Regions from separate parts of the Streptomyces sp. CA-278952 genome, predicted to be linked through region 1. Evidence: riboswitches for the same ligand, from Rfam matches in the RefSeq annotation. Region 1 holds a riboswitch; the other holds the start of a gene.
What was found. Region 1 has a riboswitch for cyclic di-AMP ahead of N7925_RS03510 (M23 family metallopeptidase). Riboswitches for the same ligand answer to the same signal wherever they lie in the genome.
Positions count from the first base shown of each region.

Region 1 (4,555 bases):
GGCACGGTGCGGCGCTGTCACTTCGTCAAGGCGGAGCTGGGGAATCTCTACGACGGCAGCTACCGCCGGGCGCTCGGCCCGCGGTCCTGTCCGCTCGCCGTGTGCGACTGCCACATCGGTTATGTGCATCTGGAGTCGCTGCCGCTGTACGACGTGTTCGCGGGCGGTGTCCTGGAGCGGATACCGGCAGGAAACCCCCCGGCCGGGGGCACGCCGCCGGTCGGGCTCGTGGTGCCGGGCCCGACCCGGCGTGCGCTTCCCCTGCTGGAGCCCTGACCGGCTCGACGGCTACAGCGGCAGGAGGTCCGGGCGCTTCGCCTCGACATGGTCGCCGGAGGACTCGCCGCGCAGCCGTCGGCCGATCCAGGGCACGAGGTATTCGCGGGCCCACTGGATGTTGTCGCGCCGTGCGTCGAAGGGGCGGCGCTGAGCCTGCGGCGGCCAGGGCTGGTCGGGGTCGGCGGGCACGTCGTGGCCGAGGACCTGGGCCGCGCGCAGCGCCACGCGGGTGTGGCCCTCGGGCGACAGGTGCAGCCGGTCGTTGTCCCACGCGCGCCGGTCCTGCACCGAACGCAGCGACCACAGGTCCAGCACGGGGCAGTGGTAGCGGTCGGCGATGGCCCGCAGGTGGACGTTGTACGTGGCGATCTTGCCGCGCATGTGGCGCAGCACCGGAACGCCCCGGGTGTCGAAGCCGGTGGTGACCATGACCGTGCCGACGGCGTTGCTCAGGTCCGCGACCGCCCGCTCGAAGCGCTCGGCGAGGTCGTCGGGGTCGGTGCCGGGGCGGATGATGTCGTTGCCGCCCGCGCAGAAGCTGACCAGGTCGGGGGCCAGTTCCTTGGCGCGCGGGACCTGCTCCTCGACGATCTGGTCGAGGAGACGTCCTCGTACGGCGAGATTGGCGTAGCGGAAGTCCCCGTGCGGGAAGTCCTCGGGGCCGGCCGCCCCACCGGGGGCCGGGAGCCGGTCGGCGAGGAGCACCGCGAAGCGGTCCGCCCAGCCGAGATATGTCCCGCCGGGGCCGGGGTCCCCGACGCCCTCGGTGAAACTGTCGCCAATCGCCGCGTACGACCCGATGGTGTGCTGCTGGTTGTTTCTCGAATCGTCTGCCACAAGCACATATCCTGCATCGTGCGATGTGACCTACGCGACCGTAATACGGGGTTGACGGGTGGTGAGATAGACCACCCGGTCAGTTTTTGGTAAAGCCGGAATAAGTGGAGGGGCGGTGCGCCGTCGCGCACCGCCCCTCGATCACCTCTCGCCGCGTCCGGTCGGACGGAGACGTCAGACGGAGACGTCAGACGGAGACGTCAGACGGAGACGCCGTGCTGACGCAGGTACGCGATCGGGTCGATGTCCGAGCCGTAGCTCGGGCCGGTGCGGACCTCGAAGTGCAGGTGCGGACCGGTGGAGTTGCCGGTGGAGCCGGAGAGGCCGATCTGCTGGCCGCCGGTCACGGTCTGGCCGACGGAGACGTTGAGCGAGGACTGGTGGGCGTACTGGGAGTACATGCCGTCCTCGTGCTGGATGACGACCTCGTTGCCGTAGGAGCCGCTGTTGCCGGCCGAGACCACGGTGCCCGGGCCGATGGCGAGGACGGGGGTGCCGGAGGCGGCCTGGAAGTCCGAGCCGGTGTGGTAGCCGCTGGACCAGCTGGCGCCGGAAGCGCGGTACTGGGTGGTGACGTTGGCGCTGGCCAGCGGGGCGGACCAGCCGGAGCCGGTGGCCTCGGAGGAGCCGGTCCGCGACGGGCTGTCGGAGCCCTCGGAGTCGTCGGCGGAGACGGTGTCCGCCTTCGGCGCCTCCTTCGGCGCGGCCTTCGGCGCCGGAGCGGCCTTCTTCGGGGCGGCCTCGGGAGCCGCGGACTTCTCGGCCGGGGCGGAGCCCTTGGCGCCGAGGGTCAGCTTCATGCCCGGGTGGATCAGGCCGGGGTTCTCGCCGACGGTGGAGCGGTTGTCCTGGTACAGCTTCTCCCAACCGCCCTTGAGCTGGTGCTCGGCCGCGATCTTCGCCAGGTAGTCGCCGGAGACGACGGCGTACGTCTTCGGGGCGGCCTTCGACGCGGCGGGGGCTGCGGCCGGGGCGGTGTGCGCGGCGGCGACCGAGGCGGCGGCGGGCTTCGCGGCCGGAGCGGCCTGGTCCGCCGCGTTCGCGACGGTGGCGCCGATGAGCGGGAGGGCGAGTGCGGCGCCGCCGGTCCCTGCGACGAGGACGCCGCGGGAGATCGGGCCGGACTTCGGACGGCGGTGCTTACCCGTTGCGGGCATGGGAAGTTCCTCTCCGGCGCCTGCGAGGTGAGCTGTCGGGTTCGGGCTGGAGATGCCCGGTCGCGTTGCGGCGACTTCACCCCGAGCCGGTCCGGATCGCTCCGGATCGGCGGCTTACCTGGTTCCCCCGCTCCTGCCACGCGTGAGTGGGTGGGTGCGAATTCCGGGCGGCGGCAGGATTAGGCGGTCCGTCCGGATTGCGGCGACCGTAAACGAGCGAGGACGAGCAGAACAAGCCATCGGTTGCGCACCGGAATCATCGATTCGATTTCTCCCCGGATTTCCCGTCACCCTCCGTGGATTACGGATCTTGGATTTCCGTGCGGGCAACGGGAATACTCCGGGGCGAGCTCACCACGGACCGTCACGGATATGATCCCGCTCACCTCCGAAATCCCATCTCCCCCATTAGCGGGGCATGTTCTGCGAAATGCACCAATACGGACATGCGGTCGGCCTCGCTGCTGACGCCGGGTCAGATTGGCGGCCTCGGCACTCCGCACCGGGGCGCGACCGTGATGATTTTCCGTCGAATCGATGTCGTATCGTCACGGGAGCGCCCTCGTCGGCGAGCCGCGCCGACGCCAGAGATCCCAGGAGCCACCGTGACGCAACAGGTGCCGCAGGTCCCGCCGACAGAGACCGTGCTGACCGGAGTCCGCAACTTCCGCGACGTGGGCGGGCTCCCCACCGCGGACGGTCGGCGCACCGCCTTCGGGCGGCTCTACCGGAGCGGCCACCTGGCGCACGCCACGGCCGAGGACGCGGTCTTCCTCGGCGGGCTCGGGCTGCACACGATCTTCGACTTCCGCCACTCCGCCGACCACCGGCTCGACGGATACGACATCGAGCTGGCCGGTGTCCGCAATGTCAGCATTCCGCTCTCGGACCCGGCCGACGGCGCGGAGTTCTGGCGGCTGGTGAGCGACGGGAACATCGAGCAGCTGCGCTCCGTCCTCGCGGACGGCAAGGGCGTCGACCGCATGATCCGGATGTACCGCGCGACGATTCTGGACCGCACCGCCGAGCACAGCCGGGTGCTGCACTCCCTGGCCGAGGACAGCGTCCCCGCCCTGATGCACTGCGCGGCGGGCAAGGACCGGGCCGGTCTCTCGATCGCGGTCGCCCTGCTGGCGGTCGGCGTCGAGCCGGAGGCGATCGAGGAGGACTACCTCAAGTCGAACGACCTCCACCGCCGCTACGCCGTGAAGCGCTCCGACGCGTCCGGCACCGGCATGTCTCCCGAGGTGCTGGAGCTGCTGGACCCGCTCTTCGGGGCGCGGCCCGCCTACCTCGCGGCGGCCTTCACGGCCATCGAGGAGAACTGGGGAACGACGGACCGCTACCTGTCGGAGGGGCTGAGCGTCTCCCCGGAGACCCGGGAGCGGCTGCGCGAGCGCCTGCTCGACCTGGGCTGACCCGGACGGGGGGGGCGATCCGTCCGGGGCGGGCGGTCGTCCGAACGCCGTCACTTGCTCCCGGCCACCTCGAAGAGCAGGTAGAGGAAGCCCGCGACGACGTGGCCCGCCACCAAGTAGGCGAAGAGCCGGATGACGACACCGCGCGGCATCCGCTTCTCCTGCGGGTCCTCGTTCGGGCGGCGGCCGGGGCCCAGCGGGTCGTAGTGCTCGGAATCGGACATGACGGTCCTCTCTGTCGGCCTCGCGGCCGGTGGAGCGAAGGCTGGAGCCGGCCGGGACAGCCGGTTCAGCGCGCGTGGAGGGCGCTGCCGAGGCACAGCTCGGCGGCGGGGCTCTGGAGCAGGGAGTGGACGAAGAGCAGCTCCGCGCCGCAGCGGTCGACGGCCGCGATCCGGTGCGGGGTGAGCGAGTCGAAGTGGGCGCTGTCGCCGGGTTCGAGGTCGTGCACGGTGTCGCCGAGCCCGATCCGCAGCCGCCCCTCCAGGACGTACAGCCACTCCTCGCCGGGATGGACCCGGACCAGGTCGCCCTGGGCCCCGTACGGAACGCGCACCCGCAGCGCCTGCATCGCGCGGCCGGACCCGCCGGCCTGCCGGTACATCCAGCCGTCGGCCTCCGCCCCCTCGAACCCGCCGCCGCGGACGATCGCGTCCCGTTCGGGCGGCTGCTCGCCGAGCAGCTCGGAGACCGTCGTACCGTAGATACGGGCGAGTCCGAGCAGCATCGGCAGCGAGGGCTGCCTGCGGCCGGTCTCCAGCCGGGAGAGATGGGCCGGGGAGAGTCCGGCCCGGCCGGCGGCGGTCTCCAGGGTGAGGCCGCGATCGCGGCGCAGGTCGCGCAGTCGGGGTGCGACGCCGGGGA
Region 1 is NZ_CP112880.1:815,684-820,238, forward strand. Features, by position in the region: gene N7925_RS03500 (STM4011 family radical SAM protein) at 1-276, shown strand, start outside; gene N7925_RS03505 (SGNH/GDSL hydrolase family protein) at 289-1,116, opposite strand; gene N7925_RS03510 (M23 family metallopeptidase) at 1,317-2,273, opposite strand; cyclic di-AMP (ydaO/yuaA leader) riboswitch at 2,276-2,436, opposite strand; gene N7925_RS03515 (tyrosine-protein phosphatase) at 2,879-3,691, shown strand; gene N7925_RS03520 (DUF6126 family protein) at 3,742-3,915, opposite strand; gene N7925_RS03525 (helix-turn-helix domain-containing protein) at 3,981-4,555, opposite strand, start outside.

Region 2 (4,555 bases), 4.1 Mb from region 1:
AGGCCTCCCTGGCGGCGGGGGAGCGCGACCTGCTGGCCACCGGGATCGAGGAGCTGCTCCGGTTCGACGGGCCCGTCGAGATGGCGACCTGGCGGTACGCCACCGAGGCGCTGACCCTGGGCGGCGAGGAGATCGCCGCCGGGGACCCCGTACTGGTGGTGCTGGCGGCGGCCGACCGCGACCCGGAGCGGTTCACGGATCCGGACACCCTGGACCTTGCGCGGCGTGACAATCAGCACCTCGGATACGGACACGGCATCCACTACTGCCTGGGAGCGCCGCTGGCCCGGCTGGAGGGGCAGACCGCGCTGACCACCCTGTTGAAACGCCTTCCCGACCTGCGACTTGCGGGAGAACCTGGCGATTTGCGCTGGCGTGGCGGGCTCATCATGCGTGGACTGCGCACCCTTCCGGTCGCGTTCGAGCCGGGTAGCCGATCCGAAAAAAGTGACACAGTGTCAACTCCGTGACTTTCACGTGATCTGGGCTGCATCGACTTGTGACACACGTTCGAGTCCCGCTAGGTTCACGGTTCGACGCGTCGGTCGCACCTTGCTCACGCGTCACTTGTGCTCCGAAGCAGCACGGAGTCCGGCACGGAATCCGCTGCGCGGCGCTCAGGTCACTCGCTTGTCAGTCGCACGGAAGGCATACTCATGGGCTCCGCGAACGGCAGACACCGCCGCCCTCGTCAGGCACCCGCCCTCATCGTCGCCGCGGGCGTGACGGGATCGGCCATCGCCATCCCCCTGCTCGGCGCCGGCGGTGCGCAGGCGGCCGAGGCCACCACCTGGGACCGGGTCGCCGAGTGCGAGAGCGGCGGCATGTGGAGCGCCGATCTCGGCAACGGCTACTACGGCGGGCTCCAGTTCTCGCAGGAGACCTGGTCGGCGTACGGAGGCGCGGCGTTCGCGCCCCGCGCCGACCTCGCCAGCCGCTCGCAGCAGATCTCCGTCGCCGAGAAGGTCCTGGGCGACCAGGGCCCGAAGGCGTGGCCCAGCTGTGCGGTGATCTCCGGTCTCGCGGTGGACGGCAGTCTGCCCGGCGTCGACCCGGGCACCTCGCCGTCCACGGACCCGTCGGCCGACCCGTCCGCCGATCCGTCGGCGGACCCTTCGGCCGACCCGGCCCCCACCCCGACCGACGAAGCGGACGCAACCGGTGAATACGGTGAATCACGTGAAACGGGCAAGGGTGAGAAGGGTGATGAGGCGGACAAGAGCGGTAGTGGTGGCGCGGAGAAGGGGAGCGGGACTCCCGACTCCTCGGTGACGCCCTCCGCCCCGCCCGCCTCCGACGCCCCCGACGCCTCGGACCCCTCCACCGCCCCCGACGCCTCGACGGGCGAGGGCGACGGCAAGGGAGGCAAGCACCGGGGCGCCCCCGCGCCCGAGGAGGCCGACGGGGGCCGGAAGGACGGCCCCCGTGATTCCGGCCGGCACGCATCGCGCGGCGAAGGCGACGCGCGGGACGGTGGCGCGGCGGCCGCCGACGGGTACACGGTGCGGCCCGGGGACAACCTCTGGGCGATCGCCGACGCCCAGGAGATCCCCGGCGGCTGGACCGGCCTGTACGAGACGAACAAGGACCTCCTGGGCTCCGACCCGGACCTGATCCTGCCCGGCCAGAACCTGGACCTGCGCCTGGACCGCGGTGCGGGCGAGGACGCGGACCCGGCCGCACCGGAGGGTGCCGAGACGTCCGCCGGGGCGCCCGCCGCCAACTGATCGAATTCGGGAAAACACCCCGAAAAGCGAGGCAGTTAAGAGACCTATGTCCACTTTTGCGTAAGTGAGACATGGGTCTCTTTGCTTCAACTGGCGTGATTCGTCCGGCCGGTCCGGGTGAATCGCCCCCCACCTGCGGAAACAGCCCGTCGGTCACGGCGAGTTCGGGTTGATTGCCCCCTATGTCCATCTTTGAATGTCGGGGTTGCCTGTGTTTACGGTCGGAACCGCTCGCACCGCGGGCCCCGTCGACCGTCACGCCGAATCCTGCCGTCGGTCGAAGGGAACAGACGCGTAAGCGCCGTAGGCAGGAGCGGGGGACCCAGGTAAGCCGCCGGGTCCGGACGCCTCGTCGAACCGACGGGGACGTACGGGACCGGCTAGGGGTGAAGTCGCGAGCAGCACCGCGCGACCGGGCAACTCATCAGCCCGAACCCGACAGCTCACCTCGTAGGCGTCGGTGAGGAGATTCCTTCCATGCTGCTGAACAGCAAGGGCAAGCACCGCCGCCCGTCCAAGGCCACCCGTATCGCCACCCTCGCGGGTGTCACCGGTGCCGCCATCGCCGTCCCGCTGATGGGCGCGACCAGCGCTTCCGCCGCCTCCGTCGAGACCTGGGACGCCGTCGCCCAGTGCGAGTCCGGCGGCAACTGGTCCATCAACACCGGCAACGGCTACTACGGCGGACTGCAGTTCTCGCAGTCCAGCTGGGCCGCCGCCGGCGGTACGCAGTACGCCTCCCGTGCCGACCTGGCCTCCAAGGACCAGCAGATCGCCGCCGCCGAGAAGCTTCTCGACCTGCAGGGCCCGGGCGCCTGGGCCTGCGCCGGCGCCGGCGGCCTCACCAACGACGGTGTGGACCCGGGCGTGAACACCGGCTCCGGCTCCGGCGAGAGCAAGCCCGAGCAGGCGCAGCCCGAGCGCCAGGCCGAGCAGCCCACCACGCGCTCCGAGCAGCGCGAGGCCCCCAAGGCCGAGAGCAAGAAGACCGTCACCACCCCGACCGGCGAGAAGGTCCAGAAGGGCGACGGCGAGTACAAGGTCAAGGCCGGCGACACCCTGAGCACCATCGCCCAGGCGGAAGACGTCAAGGGCGGCTGGAGCAAGCTCTTCAAGCTCAACGACGACATCGTCAAGGACGCGGACCTGATCTTCCCGGGTCAGCAGCTCCACCTGAAGTAACCGCCGTCTCTCCTCCCCGGAGGAGAAGCGTCCGGCGGCACTTCTCCTCGCACGGCTTCCCGGCCCGGCGCGCTCGTCCCCCAGCGCGCCGGGCCGGGTTCTTCGTGAGCGGCGGGCGCCGATGGCCCATGCGTTCACCTCTTGTTGTTACCACTCAGTAGATTTCTAGAGTTTTGTCCCGTGATGCAGGTCCTTGGGTCCTTTTTCGTCCCAGGAGGCGGGCGGTCGGCCGGTCGACGCGGCCGGGCCCGATAGGCTCGTGCCGCAAGGCCACAGTGACCCTGCACAACCAGTGTCAGATCCCAGAAGGAGATGCCTCGTGCCGTCCATCGACGTCGTCGTAGCCAGGGAAATCCTCGACTCCCGGGGCAACCCCACGGTCGAGGTCGAGGTTGGCCTCGACGACGGCAGCACGGGCCGTGCTGCCGTTCCGTCCGGTGCCTCCACCGGAGCGTTCGAGGCCGTCGAGCTTCGCGACGGTGACCCCAACCGCTACATGGGCAAGGGCGTCGAGAAGGCCGTCCTCGCCGTCATCGAGCAGATCGGCCCGGAGCTCGTCGGGTACGACGCCACCGAGCAGCGCCTCATCGACCAGGCGATGTTCGACCTCGACGCCACCGAGAACAAGGCCTCGCTCGGCGCGAACGCCATCCTCGGCGTCTCGCTCGCCGTCGCGCACGCCGCCTCCGAGGCGTCCGACCTGCCGCTCTTCCGCTACCTCGGCGGCCCGAACGCGCACCTGCTGCCCGTTCCGATGATGAACATCCTGAACGGCGGCTCGCACGCCGACTCCAACGTGGACGTCCAGGAGTTCATGATCGCCCCGATCGGCGCGGAGTCCTTCTCCGAGGCCCTGCGCTGGGGCGCGGAGGTCTACCACACGCTGAAGAAGGTCCTCAAGACCAAGGGCCTGTCCACCGGACTCGGCGACGAGGGCGGCTTCGCCCCGAACCTGGAGTCCAACCGCGCCGCCCTGGACCTCATCGTCGAGGCCATCAAGGAGGCCGGCTACGTCCCGGGCCGCGACATCGCGCTCGCGCTCGACGTCGCCGCGTCCGAGTTCTACAAGGACGGCGTCTACGAGTTCGAGGGCAAGTCCCGCTCGGCCGCCGAGATGACCGAGTACTACGAGGAGCTCGTCTCCGCGTACCCGCTGGTCTCCATCGAGGACCCGCTGTACGAGGACGACTGGGCCGGCTGGAAGGTCATCACCGACCGCATCGGCGCCAAGGTGCAGATCGTCGGCGACGACCTCTTCGTCACCAACCCCGAGCGGCTGGCCCGCGGCATCGAGGAGGGCTCCGCCAACGCCCTGCTCGTGAAGGTCAACCAGATCGGTTCGCTGACCGAGACCCTGGACGCCGTCGAGCTGGCCCAGCGCAACGGCTTCAAGTGCATGATGTCGCACCGCTCCGGCGAGACCGAGGACGTCACCATCGCCGACCTCGCCGTCGCCGTGAACTGCGGTCAGATCAAGACCGGCGCCCCGGCCCGCTCGGACCGCGTCGCCAAGTACAACCAGCTGCTGCGCATCGAGGAGATCCTCGACGACGCCGCGGTGTACGCGGGCCGTTCCGCCTTCCCGCGCTTCAAGGGCTGACCCGTAGCGTCAGGACGGTAGCCTCCGCCCGTCCCCGCACCCGGTC
Region 2 is NZ_CP112880.1:4,904,020-4,908,574, forward strand. Features, by position in the region: gene N7925_RS22080 (cytochrome P450 family protein) at 1-470, shown strand, start outside; gene N7925_RS22085 (transglycosylase family protein) at 657-1,727, shown strand; cyclic di-AMP (ydaO/yuaA leader) riboswitch at 2,017-2,199, shown strand; gene N7925_RS22090 (transglycosylase family protein) at 2,205-2,909, shown strand; gene eno (phosphopyruvate hydratase) at 3,229-4,509, shown strand.
Region 2: it holds a riboswitch for cyclic di-AMP, as region 1 does, so the genes downstream of both, N7925_RS22090 (transglycosylase family protein) here and N7925_RS03510 (M23 family metallopeptidase) in region 1, are expected to answer to the same signal.